4 regions of the Shewanella sp. DAU305 genome follow, and region 4 is predicted to be linked to each of the others. Evidence: predicted binding sites of a transcription regulator. Region 4 holds the regulator's gene; each other region holds the start of a gene.

Evidence for each region. The regulator ArgR, encoded in region 4, controls arginine synthesis, uptake and breakdown. The targets are predictions, from matches to a motif close to ANTGAATANNTATTCANT.
Region 1: OX890_RS17565 (YjiH family protein) is a predicted target of ArgR. The motif match lies at 1,753-1,770, and genes of this name have one in related genera.
Region 2: argC (N-acetyl-gamma-glutamyl-phosphate reductase) is a predicted target of ArgR. The motif match lies at 1,747-1,764, and genes of this name have one in related genera.
Region 3: argA (amino-acid N-acetyltransferase) is a predicted target of ArgR. The motif match lies at 2,542-2,559, and genes of this name have one in related genera.

Annotation. Positions count from the first base shown of each region.
Region 1 covers NZ_CP113808.1:4,137,286-4,141,503, reverse strand. The annotation lists gene OX890_RS17565 (YjiH family protein) at 313-1,671, opposite strand; gene OX890_RS17560 (hypothetical protein) at 2,366-3,103, shown strand; gene OX890_RS17555 (U32 family peptidase) at 3,100-3,993, opposite strand; gene ubiU (ubiquinone anaerobic biosynthesis protein UbiU) at 4,034-4,218, opposite strand, start outside.
Region 2 covers NZ_CP113808.1:151,585-155,802, reverse strand. The annotation lists gene ppc (phosphoenolpyruvate carboxylase) at 1-1,374, opposite strand, end outside; gene argC (N-acetyl-gamma-glutamyl-phosphate reductase) at 1,999-2,979, shown strand; gene argB (acetylglutamate kinase) at 3,011-3,793, shown strand; gene OX890_RS00630 (ornithine carbamoyltransferase) at 3,806-4,218, shown strand, end outside.
Region 3 covers NZ_CP113808.1:936,258-940,475, reverse strand. The annotation lists gene rarD (EamA family transporter RarD) at 1-467, shown strand, start outside; gene OX890_RS04165 (PH domain-containing protein) at 490-1,023, opposite strand; gene argA (amino-acid N-acetyltransferase) at 1,143-2,462, opposite strand; gene rpmG (50S ribosomal protein L33) at 2,786-2,959, opposite strand; gene rpmB (50S ribosomal protein L28) at 2,966-3,202, opposite strand; gene radC (RadC family protein) at 3,324-4,001, opposite strand; gene coaBC (bifunctional phosphopantothenoylcysteine decarboxylase/phosphopantothenate--cysteine ligase CoaBC) at 4,124-4,218, shown strand, end outside.
Region 4 covers NZ_CP113808.1:4,610,918-4,615,135, forward strand. The annotation lists gene OX890_RS19590 (thiol-disulfide oxidoreductase DCC family protein) at 1-378, shown strand, start outside; gene mdh (malate dehydrogenase) at 475-1,410, opposite strand; gene argR (transcriptional regulator ArgR) at 1,705-2,175, shown strand; gene OX890_RS19605 (NAD(P)-dependent oxidoreductase) at 2,316-2,948, opposite strand; gene OX890_RS19610 (LysR family transcriptional regulator) at 3,055-3,957, shown strand; gene OX890_RS19615 (Dyp-type peroxidase) at 4,030-4,218, opposite strand, start outside.

The DNA.
Region 1 (4,218 bases), 470 kb from region 4:
GCATCCAAGGACGGACTTACTGCGTGTCGGTGAGCGAATGCCATGGCTCATCATAAGCCAGCACTTAAAGAATTAAATGACCAAGTTTGATCCTTCAGCTGTCTATCCAGAAATTCTTAAAGTACTTCTGTCCAAAAGTGAGTTGTGTGGTGTCGAGTGGAGATTGTACGATTAAGTTACGCTATATAATCAAATCAGCCAGTTCGTGTATGAGTTAGTGCAAAAAGGGGAGTCAGTTAATCTGACTCCCCTTTTTTGGAACGCTTGTTGGACTTACATTAAAACCTACGTTAGGCCCAAACTAGCGTAATGTTAGAACAATAAATGCGCTACACCCGCGATAACAGGCAGAGTCACTAAGGTACGTAGAATAAATACCATGAAGAGTTCAACAAAATTGACGGGGATTTTACTGCCGATAAGTAATGCACCCACTTCACTCATGTAGATCAATTGAGTCACAGATAGTGCTGCAATTACAAAGCGGGTCATATCCGATTCAATCGAACTGGCCAGAATCGACGGAATAAACATATCCGCAAAACCCACCACAATTGTTTTAGAGGCTTCAGTCGCTTCAGGAATATGCAGTAATTCGAGTAATGGAATAAACGGCATACCCAGATAATTAAAGATCGGCGTGTGCTCGGCAATAATCAGCGCCAAAGTACCAATGGCCATGACGACAGGGAGAATGCCAAACACCATATCGACAACGTTTTTAACGCCTTCATTCAATACGCCTTTGATACCACCAGCACTGGCAGCTTTTTCTAAGGCTTTATCAAAACCCCAAGAGAAAGCATTGCGATCCGCAGGGATCAACTCATCATCTGGCGTGCGTGGGGTATCGTCTATGTAGTTGTCTTTCTTCCACGATAGCGGTGGCAGCTTAGGCACAATCACAGCGGCGGCAAAACCGGCGAGACACACAGTCAAATAGAAGGGCACAAACATGTGCTCTAACTTAACTTGCGAGATCACGACTAGGCTGAAGGTAATCGATACCGCCGAGAAGGTTGTGCCGATAACCGCCGCTTCTCTTTGGGTATAAAAACGGGCTTCGTATTGTTTGCTGGTCAGCAAAATTCCCACACTGCCATCACCTAACCATGAGGCCATACAATCAATTGCACTGCGACCCGGTAGATTGAACACGGGGCGCATGATTTTGGTTAATAGTGTGCCAAACAGTTCGAGCAGACCGAAGTTCAGTAACAGCGGCAACAACATACCCGCAAAGATAAAAACAGAGAACAATACGGGCAGTAAGTCATTTAAGACTAATGCACCAGTGCTTGTGGAGTTAATAGCCTCTGGGCCTAAGCCTAAATAGGTCAGTACGACAAACACTGCACCTATGATCCGTGTGACCAACCATAATGGACTGACATTTAATAAGGCATTAAGGAAGTGATTCTGGGCCACAAACTTAGGCTTAAATGCTTTTGACAGCGAAGAGGCCAGCGCCGTAACCACGATAATTATGGTTACTATAAGGGTTAACACGCCGCTCAATGCGCCTTGCAGTGCTTTAGAGATAATCGCGATAGGAATAGTGATCGCATCGTTGTAACTGATAGGGGTCATAAATAACAACAGACCGATCAGTGAAGGGACGATAAAGGTGAGTATCGTCTTAATGTTTCGATTTTTATTTTCAGTAGCCAATTTTGTACACCTTAAAGTACGAGTCGTACATGGTAAATTTGAATTAATAGCCGCACGTAACACGCTGTTGACGCCAATTAAGGTGCATTTAAATTCAACTCAAAAACGAGAATGGGGAAGATTACTCGCTTAGCTTGTCTATGTAAAACGATTCGCTAGTTAGTTTGATATAAGCAGCAAAACAGCATAGTTATTTTACTTAAGTTGTCGGTGATATTAGGTCGATGCTTTCGGGTGGGTACAAGTAAAAACTCATTATAAACATTGTGTTAAGTATTATTGTTTCTGGTGGGTTAATTCTTTGTGTGGTGTTGTAGTTAAAACGATTGAGATGTTGTTTCTGCACGAAAAAACATCAGTAACTTTAGCCTTACAGCCCTATTAGTTGGTTTTTTGTGCGATTTAAGCGGGCTATCGTGATAACACTTTCTACATGGCGTGGGCAGCAAGGCTTTACGGCTACCACTGTGATGCTCAGTCTATTTTGCTACTGGGCACATTTTTATGCGACAAGCAGTTAAATCTGCTCAGTGAGATGAGTGATCTACCTCAGCATCCTGATGCTTTAGGTGTTGACTAAATAGTCGCTAATAACGATGAAAGTAAAAATATTATTCATAAAGCGGATACCCGCCGCTTTAAATCTTCTCATTTCCATGTAAGTTAGTATCATTCCTATCCAACTCAAGTATTCATGACGACAAAAGTAGAGAAGATTAAGATTAAAGGCGGCTCGACATTGGCCATTAAGTTTGGTTTTCTGGGGATCTTTGGGCTTCTAATCGGTATTGTGATGACTGTTTTAGGATTCGATGATGTCGAGTCCCATCGCTTTAATTTTTTAAATCATACCCTTAGCGAATTGGGGATTTATGGTCACTCGTCTTTTGCTGTGATCCTTAACGGGGGATTGTTTTTTGGCAGCTTAAGTCTTGTGTTTTATTGTTTGTCTTCGCTACAGCAGGTGATGTCTTTTTGGGGATATCCTTTCTTTATTAGTTTGGCGTGCACTTTTTTAGCCTTAGCGAGCGTGGGATTATTTCCGGTGAACGTGTATCACTTGCACGTTTTAGGGTTGAAATGGTTTTTCTATCTGGGAAGCTTAAGTGCAATTTTCTACTTAGCCTGGGTCTGTCTCGGCAAGTCTTATTTTGGCCGTTGGACTGGGTTATTAGCCCTCATTGTGCTGTGCAGCATGATGACGTTTCTGTATGCGCCGCAATTGGATTTAGGTTTGACCGAAGGCGATAGGCCGTTTTATCAGGAGATGGTATTGCAGCTGCCGCGTCCTAGTTTGTGGTGGCCAGCCCTACTGGAATGGATAGGGCTGGGGAGTCTATTGTGCTGGACCACTGTGCTGCTTTTCAGTCAGTTACACTCCAACCAAGATCGAACCAGCCAAGAGTCATGCACAGATCAAGAGTTAGGCTAGGGAGTCGCATGCATAGCAAGGCCCGCTTCTCCAAACCAATAGCCGTTACACTGGGTTGTCTCTAGGTTCGCATCGCTGCCAATAGCAACGTTTTGAGCATTTTCAGACGTGTTAATCGCATCGACCAAGCTATTGGCTATGGTGATGCAGTCAAAGCTACTGGGTGATACCCGAAACACATCCACGCCCATCTTTACCATGGTTGCTATTTCACTGCGTAAATCTAAACAGCTAGCGGATTGGGTTTGGATCCCATTGAGCCTGAGTAAAGGCTGCTGCTCTTGGGTTTGCGCGAGTAGCCCTTTGCTGTATTCACGGCACACAGTTTCACAATGATCTTTGGTGAGCTGTTTGTGCCTAGCGGTAAAGCAGCGCGCCGAATGGGCGAGGGGCAAATAGCCGTGGCCGAGGACCTCTACTTCAAATGGCGGCTTTTGTTGGATCACTTGGCTAAGCCAAGCCTTTGATAGCTCCACTGGCATCACAAACCTTTGCATCCCAAATCGCTGCAAAATGTCTAAACTGGCGCGATTGTAGTTATTGATACTCGCGCCGCAGACGAAGGGCAGCTTGTGCTCGTTGGCGAGATAGACTGCCGCCATATCGTTCGCTTCAACCATAAATTCGCCGTTATTGACCTGGCGTTTCAGCTCAGTATATTCCGATGGCGCTTCGATTAACGCCAGCGTTGAAATCACCACTTCTTTACCCGCCTGCTTAAGCATCTGTGCCAGTTCGAGATAATCGCCCCACTTGAGTTCGCGTCTGCGGCTGCAAACGGCCTCGCCTAAATACACTAAGGGAATTTGACTGGCGGCGACTTGCTGATAAAAATCTGTGACCTGTTGTTTTTGCCAGCAATACAACAGCGGGCCTAGGGAAATATGCATTACTTATCCTTTGTTAATCTGGCGCTCTGTCCATTAACCTTTATTGCCAATCACGCTCGTAGGCGCCAAGTGTGGTGATTTGACCCTCGGAAACTTTTGCAAGGGCTTGTTCCCAATGGGGTTGGTTTTGGCTTGTTGAGTACAGTTCGGGGTTATCTCGATAGGTGTCTATGGCTTGGCGCCAAACTCTCGTAACTTGCTCAACATAGGCCGGGCTGCGTTGGC
Region 2 (4,218 bases), 530 kb from region 4:
CACATCGGCTGACGGCTGCCAGTTGCTTGGGATCAGTGGACGACGGTTGCTGAGTTCGCGTAATAGGAAAGCTTGCTTCTCGGTTTCATCCCAATGGTTGAAATCACCCATGCCGAGATAGCGAGTTAATTCGGCGAGCACATCGCTGTGACGGCTGGCGTCTTGGCGAATGTCGAGTCTGAGCATGTGAATGCCAAAACAGGCGAGACGACGGAGAATATCAAGTACTAGACCGTTGGCTATTAAGCGCATACCGCAGTCGGTCAAACTCTTATAAAGCATTTCTAACGGCGCTTTGAGATCGCTTTCTTGCCAAATCAGGCTCGACTTATCGACTTCAGGATTGTGGCCTTCGATGCGCGCATTTAAATAATCTATGGTGTCACGCAGTCTTTGCCGAATAGATCGCAACACGTGGCGGTATGGCTCGCAGCTGTTGTTGGTGTAAGCCTTTAACTCATCATTGGCTTCTTCCATCGACAGCTCGCCAACCAGTAGGACTATGTCTTTTAGAAATAATCTGGCGGCGGCATGGCGGTTGCGATCGAGCACCTCTTGGGTGACCTTCGCGGTAACAAAGGGGTTGCCGTCGCGATCGCCGCCCATCCAGCTTGAAAAACGCACTGGCGCGATATCAATCGGTAATTGTTGACCCGTGCGTTGTTGCACTTGGTCGTTAAGCTGTCTTAAGAAGTCTGGCACCGCATGCCAAAGTGACTCTTCAATGGTCGATAATCCCCAGCGGGCTTCATCAACAGGTGTTGGGCGCTCACGGCGGATCTCATTGGTGTGCCAGATTTGCGCGATCAATTGGCGCAGGCGCAGACTGATTTGCTGACGCTCTCTATCTGATAATTGGTCGTTTTCTTGCTCAGTTAAGCAGTCGACAATGGCGGCGTACTTTTGGATCAGGGTGCGACGGGAAATTTCAGTGGGATGCGCTGTCAGCACTAGATCGATATCCAGTGTCTTAAGGCAGTCGAGCATTTTCGTTTGGTCTACACGGCCATTTAACATGCGGCCTAGCAGCTGTTCCACGGGATCTGGTACGCAGACGAGTTCGTCGCAGTTGCGGCTAATGGTATGAAATTGTTCAGATAAATTAGCTAAGTTGAGGAACTGGTTAAATGCCTTTGCAAACGGAACTAATTCTTCGTCTGGCAGGGCGGTGAGTAACTCGAGCATTTGCTCTCTAGCGGCTTGATCGCCCCGGCGTGAATCTTTAGCAAGTTTACGGATCTGTTCAACCTTCTCGAGAAAAGAGTCCCCGAGGTGGGTGCGCATAGTGTCACCGAGGATTTGTCCTAACATACTCACGTTCGATCTTAATGACGCATACATATCGGTCATATTGTCTGCCTTGGTTACAACCATAGTTACTCCGAATAGAAAAACATGAAAATTCCGCATTGCATTTAGCCCGTTAGCACAATACCTATCACTTGGGGCAATGGTCAACAGAAGAACTTATAACTTATACGACTGGCTTATCTAATATGCAACTAATCGCAATGATCGTTGAGGAATATTCAATATAAATGCGAAGCTACGCAATATTTTGTGATGATTAGCGTAAGTGAATATGAAGTGCATCATTTTCGGCTTTGCAGGCATGTATCTTAGCTGTTAATAAAAAGGACTGATTTTGGCGCAAATTAACCCTAGATAACTGAGTTATTAACGAGTTAGCTGAACGGTTGATAGGCGGGCGAGATCTGCATTCCAATAAGAAATATAAAAATAAATTAAAAATATATATTCACATATATTGCATAAGTAGATCTTTGTGGTAGTCTAGCCTGCAGTTGAGATGAGTCACCCCCTGTGACCTGTAGAGTAAATATCATGATTCAGAGCATTAACCTGACAGTGAATAAAATAACAACCAATTACGATTTCCTGCGACGATAATCTTGTCATCATAGATACGCGCAGTTGCGTGTACGCTATTCATCTATTCTTTAAGTTTCTTTGATTCGGTTAATAAGACAACAACACATGAAAAATATCGCCATTATTGGTGCCAGTGGTTACACAGGCGCACAACTGACCGCTTTAATCTATGCAGAAGCAGAACTGACGATTCAGGGTTTGTATGTTTCTGAAAACAGTTTAGATAAAGGTAAGCCTTTAGCGGATTTGTACCCTAGCTATAGCCATATCGCATTAACGCTGTCGCCATTGTCCGATGACGCTAAGGCAAAAATCGTTGCCGAAGCTGATGCCGTGGTGCTCGCGACTGAGCATTCAGTGAGCTTACATTTAGCCGCTTGGTTTTATAGCCAAGGGTTAGCGGTATTCGATTTAAGCGGTGCTTATCGTTTCAGCGATGTGGCGCAATATCCTAAGTGGTATGGCTTTGAGCATGAATATCCTGAAGTTTTAGCCAAAGCCGTGTACGGACTTGCCGAATGGAATGCTAAAGAAATCGCTGCGACTAAGATGATCGCCGTGCCAGGTTGTTATCCAACCGCATCACTTACAGCGTTAAAACCGCTGGCGAGTTTACTGACATCAGCTTATCCGGTGATCAATGCCGTGAGCGGCGTAACGGGTGCGGGTCGCAAAGCGCAGTTACACACCAGTTTTTGTGAAGTGAGCCTGACACCTTACGGCGTATTAGGCCACAGACATCAACCCGAGATCGCCACTCAGCTTGGTCAAGAAGTGATATTTACCCCGCACCTTGGCAACTTTAAGCGTGGCATTTTAGCGACTATTACCGTGCAGCTAAAACCAGGCACTACAACTGCCGATGTCGCTGCGGCCTATAGCGTGTATGACCAGGCGCCATTGGTAACCGTGAAGCACAATCAGTTCCCGAAAGTGGACGATGTGGTGCTGACACCTAACTGCCACTTAGGTTGGAAGTTTGATGAGAATAGCGGTTACTTAGTGGTCGCCAGTGCAATCGATAATTTGATGAAAGGTGCTGCCAGCCAAGCGCTGCAATGCATAAAGATTCATTTTAACCTTTAATTGTTCATCCTTATTTAAGAGAGTCGTCAAGATGTCTACAAACAACTCAGTATTAGTTCTTAAAGTGGGCGGCGCGCTGCTGCAATGTGAAATGGGGATGGCGCGGTTAATGGATACGGCTGCGGCTATGTTAGCCAATGGTCAGCAAGTGTTGATGGTACATGGCGGCGGCTGTTTAGTGGATGAACAGTTAGCGGCAAACGGTATGGAAACCGTCAAGTTAGATGGTTTACGTGTGACTCCACCTGAGCAAATGCCGATTATTGCTGGCGCACTTGCGGGCACTTCGAACAAGATCCTCCAAGGCGCTGCGACTAAAGCTGGGATTGTGAGTGTGGGCATGAGCCTCGCCGATGGCAATACTGTATCGGCAAAGATTAAAGATGAACGTTTAGGCCTAGTGGGCGAAGTGACACCAAAAGATGGCGCTTATCTTAAGTTTATCCTCGCCCAAGGTTGGATGCCGATTTGTAGCTCTATCGCCATGATGGACGATGGCCAAATGCTTAACGTCAATGCTGACCAAGCTGCGACGGCCTTAGCCAAATTAGTGGGCGGCAAGTTAGTGCTGCTGTCGGATGTGTCTGGTGTGCTCGATGGTAAAGGCCAGCTCATTCACAGTTTAAATGGCAAGCAGATAGCAGACCTTGTTAAACAAGGTGTGATCGAAAAGGGAATGAAGGTCAAAGTTGAAGCTGCGCTCGAAGTCGCACAGTGGATGGGGCAGGCGGTTCAAGTTGCCTCGTGGCGTGATGCAAGCCAATTAATCGCATTAGCAAAAGGTGAAGCCGTAGGAACACAAATCCAACCATAAGTGGAGTAGGTTATGAAGCATTTACTATCGATAAAAGAGTTAACCCAGCAGCAGTTACTCGATCTGATTGCCTTGGCAAAAACGATCAAAGCCAATCCGGCTGAGTATCGCCACGCGCTGGATGGCAAGAGTGTGGTGATGTTGTTTGAAAAGCCCTCGCTCAGAACACGCGTTAGCTTTGATATTGGTATTAATAAGCTCGGTGGCCACTGTTTATACCTAGACCAACAAAATGGTGCGCTAGGTCAACGGGAATCGGTTGCTGACTTTGCTGCTAACCTGTCTTGCTGGGCCGATGCGATTGTGGCGAGAACCTATTCGCACACCACCATTGAGCAATTAGCCGAGTGTGGCACAGTGCCCGTGATTAATGCTTTGTCGGATCTTTATCATCCTTGCCAAGCATTAGCCGATTTTTTAACACT
Region 3 (4,218 bases), 1.3 Mb from region 4:
TGTTGATCCAATTAATCTCTTTTGGCTCTATTCCAATTGTCTCACTGGCACTCGCGGGCACCTTTGGTTTCTATGCACTGCTGCGAAAAAAGGTCAATGTGGATGCTAAGGCCGGTTTATTGGTCGAAACCGCAGTGTTATTACCCGTCGCGCTAATTTACCTAGTCGCGACCTTAGACACAGCGACAGCAAGCATGCTGACAAACGATTGGCAACTGAATCTGATGTTAATGGCAGCAGGAATAGTGACCACGATTCCTTTACTCTGTTTTGCAGGGGCGGCGGTACGAATTCCATTGTCTATGCTTGGATTTTTCCAATATATCGGCCCAAGTATCATGTTCATCCTAGCAGTGAGTCTGTTTAATGAGCCCTTCGATGCAGAAAAAGGCGTGACCTTCGGTTTTATCTGGAGTGCCCTGTTAGTCTTTACCTTAGACATGGCCTATAAACGTAAAACGGCGTGATCATTATCACGCCGATACACAGTTACAGAAGTGATGATGACTTCTGTAACTGTGCTAAAAATTCACTCCCTTGTGGCACTGTCAGTAATAAACTGTAGCCTTTAGTCGTTGGCACTAACACTAACTGCGATTTATCTGTTATCGCCAGAAATGCTCTACCTTTTCCCTGCAAATTAAACCAGCCTAATTGAAACCCTGGCATGCCTATACCGTTGGTTTTAAAGCTCGGCGTTAAATCAGCCTCTTGCTGCAAATCGACGATGCGCGCCTCGGAAGACAATAAATCCGCGCGGGATAACTGCACTTTATAGAAGGGCACATCCACTGTGAGTTCAGCATCGGTTAACACTAACTCGGCGCTATTGGATTGATAAAAAACCCATGAAAATCCGCCCATCATCACCAGCAATATGCCTAAACTCGCCGACTTCGCTATCTTAGGCATATTTTTTAGCCATAACATCAGCAAGATACCCGCTAAACCGAGCAATAAGACGATAAAACTGAAGATAGAGGTCTGGGTGAAAGGGGCGAGTTCGAAGTATTGAGGACTCATTGGCAGCATCTCCCGTGCAGTGAAGCCTTAATCTGCCAATAAAGACATATTATGTCAACAAAAATGCCAGCGCTAATATGAGTACTAGGCTGGCATTGAGTAGATTGATTTAGAACGGCTTAGAGATCGAGCGCGAGAATTTTTGAACGACGTTGATAGTTATACAACTGCTTTTTCTTCTGTGGCAGCGCTTCAACATCTTCAATCACAAAACCATGCTCAAGGAACCAGTGAATGCTCCGAGTTGTCAGCGCAAACAAGCGTGAATATCCGCGGTTTCTGGCCTGATTGATTATGTTCTTTAGCAGCAAACTGCCTCTGTCGGCATCGCGATAATCGGGATGCACCACCAAACAGGCAAACTCGCCCGCATTGTCCTCTTCAAAAGGATAGAGCGCGGCGCAACCAATCACTAAACCATCGCGTTCAATCAACATGAACTGTTCGATTTCGATCTCAAGCTGCTCACGGCTACGACGCACCAGAATGCCTTGCTCCTCCAATGGACGAATAAGGTTCAGTACACCGCCAATATCGGCGATCGACGCACAGCGTAAACGCTCGGCACTCTCAGTCACGATTTGCGTGCCTATCCCTTCGCGAGAAAACAGTTCCTGCAGTAAAGCGCCATCTTCGAGGTAGCTAACTAAGTGACAACGCGGCACACCATTGCGGCAAGCATCGATACTGGCTTTCAAAAAAGCCATAGTGCCAACGCAGGCAGAACCTTGCTCGGCCAGCTTGCTCATGATGTTTTGCGCATCGTTTGGCATCAATTCGGCAATCACATCGCCATTACGATCGAGAATACCGTTCTGTGAGCTAAAACCGATCATCTTGTCGGCTTTGAGCTTGATCGCCACCTGGGTCGCGATTTCCTCGGCGGTTAAATTAAAGCTTTCACCGGTCACAGAAGCCGCAATCGGCCCCATCAACACTATGCAGTGATTATCTAACTGACGTTTTAAGCCTTGCACATCGATACGACGCACTCTACCGCTCAAACAAAAATCGATACCGTTATCCACGCCTAATGGCTGGGCAATCACAAAGTTGCCGCTCACTAAGTTAATTTGCGCACCTTGCATCGGCGTATTGCTTAAGCTCATGGATAAACGCGCTGTGATATCAAATTGCAGTGCACCCGCAACTTGCTTGATCACCTTGAGCGAGTCTTCATCCGTAATACGCACGCCTTCGTGGTAGGCAGGTTCGATACCATTGACGGCTAATGCAGCATCAATCTGCGGCCTAGCGCCATACACCAACACCACTTTAATCCCTAAACTGTGCAGCAGGGCGACATCATTTAAGATGGCGCGGAAGTGATTCTGAGCCAAAGCTTCACCACCCAGCATGACCACAAAAGTTTTACCTCTGTGAGCATTAACATAGGGGGCAGAGTGACGAAATCCATCAACCAGTTCAGTGGTACGCACGCGTTATTTACACCTCATTTTTGAGCTGGCAGCGTCACTATGACATGCCAAGAATGAATCGCTAACTTTCGCGTATGGTATTGCATTTTAATTCACATATAAAGAATTTATTCTCACTAAAGTGCAGTTTTAATGATTTAAAGTGCTTAGAACTGCACTATTTTATATTTTCAGCAAGTGTTCACACTTTTTTAACTTCACAGGGGATGATTCAGCGGCTTAAGTTTGCGAGGCAATTATCTCAACTTGATGACTAACTACTAAAAAAAGCGCAAAAAAAAGCCCCTTAAATAAGGGGCTTTTCTCGAAACACTAACCAAGGATTACTTGATTTTTGCTTCTTTGTAGATAACGTGCTGACGAATAACTGGATCAAATTTTTTGATTTCCATTTTTTCAGGCATGTTACGCTTGTTTTTTTCAGTTGTGTAGAAGTGACCAGTTTTAGCTGTAGAAACTAATTTGATCTTCTCACGATTACCTTTAGCTTTAGCCATGATCTATTATACCTTCTCGCCACGAGCACGAAGTTCAGCAACAACAACTTCGATACCTTTTTTGTCGATCAGACGAATACCTTTAGTAGATACACGTAACTGTACGAAACGCTTTTCTTCTTCTAACCAAAAACGGTGGTTTTGTAGGTTAGGTAAAAAACGACGACGGGTCGCGTTTTTTGCGTGCGAACGGTTGTTACCAACCATCGGCTTCTTGCCAGTAACTTGGCATACTCTTGACATGTCAATCTTCTCCAAAAACAATTTTAACGCTCGAGCATTAATGTGCCTCGTATGGCCGTCGCCCGAGGCACAAAGAGGGCGCATTTTATACACGATCACAGAGTGAAGATCAAGTGTTAGATTAATTAATCCAGCCTCGTTCTGCAAAAGAAACTATCTCTCGATCACCTACAACCATATGGTCCAATAAGGATACGTCTATGGTTGCTAACGCATTTTTTAATCGCTCAGTTATTCGTCGGTCAGCCTGACTGGGCTCGGCAATACCAGACGGATGATTATGACAAACTATAACTGCTGCGGCCTTTTTCTCCAGCACTAAGCTCACCACTTCACGTGGGTACACTGAGGCTGAGTCTATTGTACCGCGGAATAATTCGACAAATTGAATCACTCTATGCTGGCTATCCAGCAGTAAAACTGCGAACACTTCATAGGAGCGATCGGCCAATTGTCGCATTAAATAGTCCCGAGTTAAATCGGGATTTGTTAAAACTTGACCTCTTTGCAGATTTTCCTGCGCTACACGCCGCGCTAATTCGGCCGCAGCTTGAAGCTGGGCGTATTTTACAGGTCCTACGCCCGGAAGTCGACATACCTGATTTCGAGGAGCACAAAGCAGGTTTCTGAGGCCGCCAAACTCGCTAATAAGCGACCTTGCAAGATCAACCGCGTTTAATCCCGCCAAACCGTTCCGCAGTAATACCGCCAATAACTCCGCATCCGACAGTTGCCCCGCCCCTTTTTGTAACAGTTTATCTCTGGGACCTTCCCCCTCAGGCCAATCTTTAATGCCCATGCGACCTCCCTGTCATCTCACATATTTTCACTTTACTGAGTATGGACGAGATTTTTTGAACTGGGAGAGTCACTAACATTCACCGCTTTGTGATATTGTTGGCGGCATTATTTCTATCTCGGATGATGTCTGTGAGTCTGACAAATAAAAACGTCCTGCTGGGCATTGGCGGCGGTATTGCGGCCTATAAAAGTGCTGATTTAGTCCGTCGCTTAAA
Region 4 (4,218 bases):
GATGGTAACTGCCCATTATGTAGCGCCGAAATGCGTCAACTGAAAGCGCGCGATCCCAACAACTTGATTGCGCTTGAGGATTTAAATGCATCCGACTTTAGCGAGCGTTTCAGCCATATCGATAGAGACTACGCCAATACTATTCTTCACGGTGAAACCGCAACGGGCGAAGTGTTACTCGGGTTAGATGTCACGTGTAAAGCGTGGGCACTGACAGGGACGCGCGCTTGGATCCAACTGTTACGCCTGCCCGTGATTAAAACTGTCGCCGATTGGACTTACCTGCGCTTTGCTAAACACAGATACCGCATCTCCTATTTACTGACGGGCAAAGCCCGCTGCGACGATAACTGCCAAATTCCCACCAAACGCCGCTGAATGAGCTTTAGAAAGTGTAAAACGCAGGCATAAAAAAACGGAGCTCAATGGCTCCGTTTTTTAATTCGTCATAATCTAAAAAGATTATCCGAAAGATTATTTAACGAAATCAACGCCTAGTTTGATATCGCCTTTCAGCGTATCTAACATAGAATCACGAGCGTTAGCTTCGAATGCACTCACTTCACCGTAAGGCAGTACTTTTTCAATACCGTTTTTGCCTAACAGCACAGGTTGTGCGAAGAACTCTGCGTGCTCGCTGCCGCCGTCAACATAGGCGCATTCAACGATGTTAGCTTCGCCTTGCAGACCACGAACCAAAGACAGACCGAAACGGCAAGCCGCTTGACCCATAGACAGAGTCGCGCTTCCGCCACCGGCTTTAGCTTCAACCACTTCTGTACCCGCGTTTTGGATGCGAGTAGTCAGACTTGCCACTTCTTCGTCAGTGAAAGTCACGCCTTCAACTTGAGACAGTAATGGCAGAATGGTCACGCCGCTATGGCCGCCGATCACATTGACTTTAACGTCAGCAACATTCAGGCCTTTTAATTCGGCGATGAAAGTTTCAGAGCGGATCACGTCTAATGTCGTGATACCGAACAGACGGTTCTTATCGTAAACACCCGCTTTCTTCATCACTTCTGCAGCGATAGCGACAGTAGTGTTGACTGGGTTAGTGATAATGCCAACCAAAGCCGTAGGGCAAGTTGCCGCTACTTTTTCGATCAGGTTGCGAACGATACCAGCATTGATATTGAACAGATCTGAACGATCCATACCAGGCTTACGCGCAACACCAGCAGAAATTAGAACAACGTCAGCACCCACTAGGGCAGGCGTTGGATCTTCACCAGCAAAACCTTTGATTTCAACAGCAGTAGGGATGTGGCTCAAGTCAACCGCAACACCCGGAGTAACCGGTGCGATATCATATAGAGACAAATGTGAACCCGCAGGCAGTTGAGTTTTTAACAGTAGGGCAAGAGCCTGGCCGATACCACCAGCAGCACCAAGTACAGCAACTTTCATAGTTATCTCCGTTATTTCTCGGATATGTGTGACATGGATCTAATTTACGTTGGCGTCACATTACTGGAATGTCACAACAATTTCAATTATCCCTTAGTCGTGGGACAAAAGAATTCCGGAATAAGTTAGAAGCAATGTAGAACAATTACTCAAATTGGTATTTTTAAGCCCCCAGCAAACGCTTAACCACAGGGGATTAGTGAATTTTTATTCAACCAATCTGGTTATTTGTTGACAATTTTTCTAAAAATATTCAAAATGGGCCTGTTTTTTTGAATAACGAATAATAATATTATGCAAACGACCAAGAATCAGGATGACCTTGTTAGAATTTTTAAGTCGATTTTAAAAGAAGAGCGCTTTGGCTCTCAAAGTGAAATCGTCACCGCCTTGCAAGCTGAAGGCTTTGGTAATATTAACCAATCAAAAGTATCACGCATGCTCAGCAAGTTCGGCGCAGTGCGGACTCGCAACGCTAAGCAAGAGATGGTGTATTGCTTGCCGGCCGAATTAGGCGTACCCACCGCGGGTAGCCCGCTGAAGAATTTGGTACTCGACGTCGATCATAACCAAGCAATGATTGTCGTGCGAACTAGTCCTGGTGCCGCGCAGCTGATTGCCCGTTTATTGGATTCTATCGGTAAACCAGAAGGCATTTTGGGCACAATTGCTGGTGATGACACTATCTTTATTTGTCCATCGAGCATCCAAGATATCGCCGATACCTTAGAAACCATCAAATCTTTATTCAATTACGCAGAATAAAAAAACAGGTCAGCTTGCTGACCTGTTCTATTTCATCTGTACGCATTTCTGTCCAATCTTGCGCTGATTATTTGGCCATTGTCCCGATTACGTTACACATTTAAGCCAATCTCTCGCTCACCGATGTTTATACGCTAAGGTCAGTAAGCCACACTGATGCGCTGATTTACGTGAGTGCCCTGTTCGGCTTCATCTAACATGGCTTTAGCGTAATCTGTAACAGAAATGCGGCTGCGACCATTGGCATCGGTAAAGAAGCTGTCGCCACCAAGGCGATATGGGCCTTCACTCTCACCAGGATAAATCTCAGCGGCTGGGCTCACAAAGGTCCAATTGATTGCAGTTTGCGCCGCACGGAATACCTGCAAAGCTTCACCCTGAGCTAACGCCTCATCTTTATATGCAGCGGGGAAATCTGGGCTAGAAACCAGAGTCACGCCCGGTGCCACTTCTAAGCTCCCTGCACCACCAACCCACAATAAACGTGGCACCTTAGAGTTAGGCAGCACATTCAGTAAATGCTGAACTGTACTCGCCACTAGGCCATGATTTTGTTGTGCGCGGCCACCAACAGAGGCAATGACAACATCTACGCCAGCAAAGGTTTGCGCAACTAATGGCTGCTCTAAATCCACAGCATGCACAGCCACATCAGTAGCGGATAACTTGCTCGGATCACGCACTAGCGCTGTTACTTGGTGCCCACGGCTCAATGCTTCTTTTAAAATCGAACCACCAATCCAACCTGTTGCACCTAAAATTGCGATTTTCATTTCGTTAACTCTCTCTGATGATTTACATTGAAGCCAGTTTACTTGCAGTGGTTCCCGTGATAAACATCAATAAATGAGCATGATTGTTTCAGTTTGAGGTACTAATATGGATAAAATTGCCGCAATACGCAGTTTCGTCGAAGTGGCAAACTGCGGCAGCTTTACCAAAGCTGCCGAGCATTTAGACCTCAGCCGCCTGCAGGTGTCCCGCCATATTCAAGAAGTGGAGCAGTGGTTGAGTTTACGCTTACTACACCGTACCACCCGCAGCGTCAGCCTGACTTTGCAAGGCGAAGAAGCGCTGCAATTTTGCCAGCGGATCTTAAGTGAAGTCGCCGCCATGGAAAGCCGCGCCCACAGCCATAACAGTGAACTGGTGGGCAGTATTCGTATCGCCACACCGATTGGCCTTGGGCAGCACAGCCTGTTTGATGTTGTCGATCGCTTTATTAAAATTCACCCTAAGGTCAGCATTCAGCTGGTGATGTCAGACAGTTTTGCCCAATTGGTGGATGAGCGAGTCGATGTAGCACTGCGCTATACCGAGCAGCCCGATGAGAATTTGATTGCCCGCCGCTTAATGACCATAGATGCCGTGATCTGCGCTGCGCCGAGCTACCTTGATAGCAACACACCACTTGTCGAGCCCATCGATCTGCTGGCTCACAACTGCCTGATACACTCGGCGCAACAAAATTGGCCTTTCCTGAAAGAGCTGCAAGCCGAGCATGTAAAAGTCACAGGCAATCTTAAAGCTAACGACATGGGCGTATTGGTGAGTGCGGCGCTGCGGGGACATGGCATAGTGCGCTTGCCCTGCGACTTAGCCAATCAATACCTTGCCAGCGGCCAGCTCAAAGAAGTGTTACCCGACTTTACGACGCCAGGCCAAACCCTGTGGGCTGTGTACTTGTCTCGCAGTTATCAGCAAAATCTGGTGCGCGCCTTTATCGATTTCACTGCCCAGCAATGGCAACTCGATATCAAAAAATGGCTCCCTGCGCATTAGCATAAAAAACGCACTTAGGCGTTAGCGTAAGTGCGTGTTAATTGATGCTGAATCTGCTCAGAAATCGAAAGCTTATTCGTCGAATTGCAGCATAAAATCCAATGCGGGGGCAAAGAAGGATGAGCCTGTCATCGCCTTGGTAAAATGCATCAAGTGATCATGGTTACCTTCGCCATCACCAAACATCATGCTATGCAGCATCTTTTCAAAATGCTCCGGCGTACGGCAGTTAGAGATAAACATCAATCCCTGCTCCTTAAG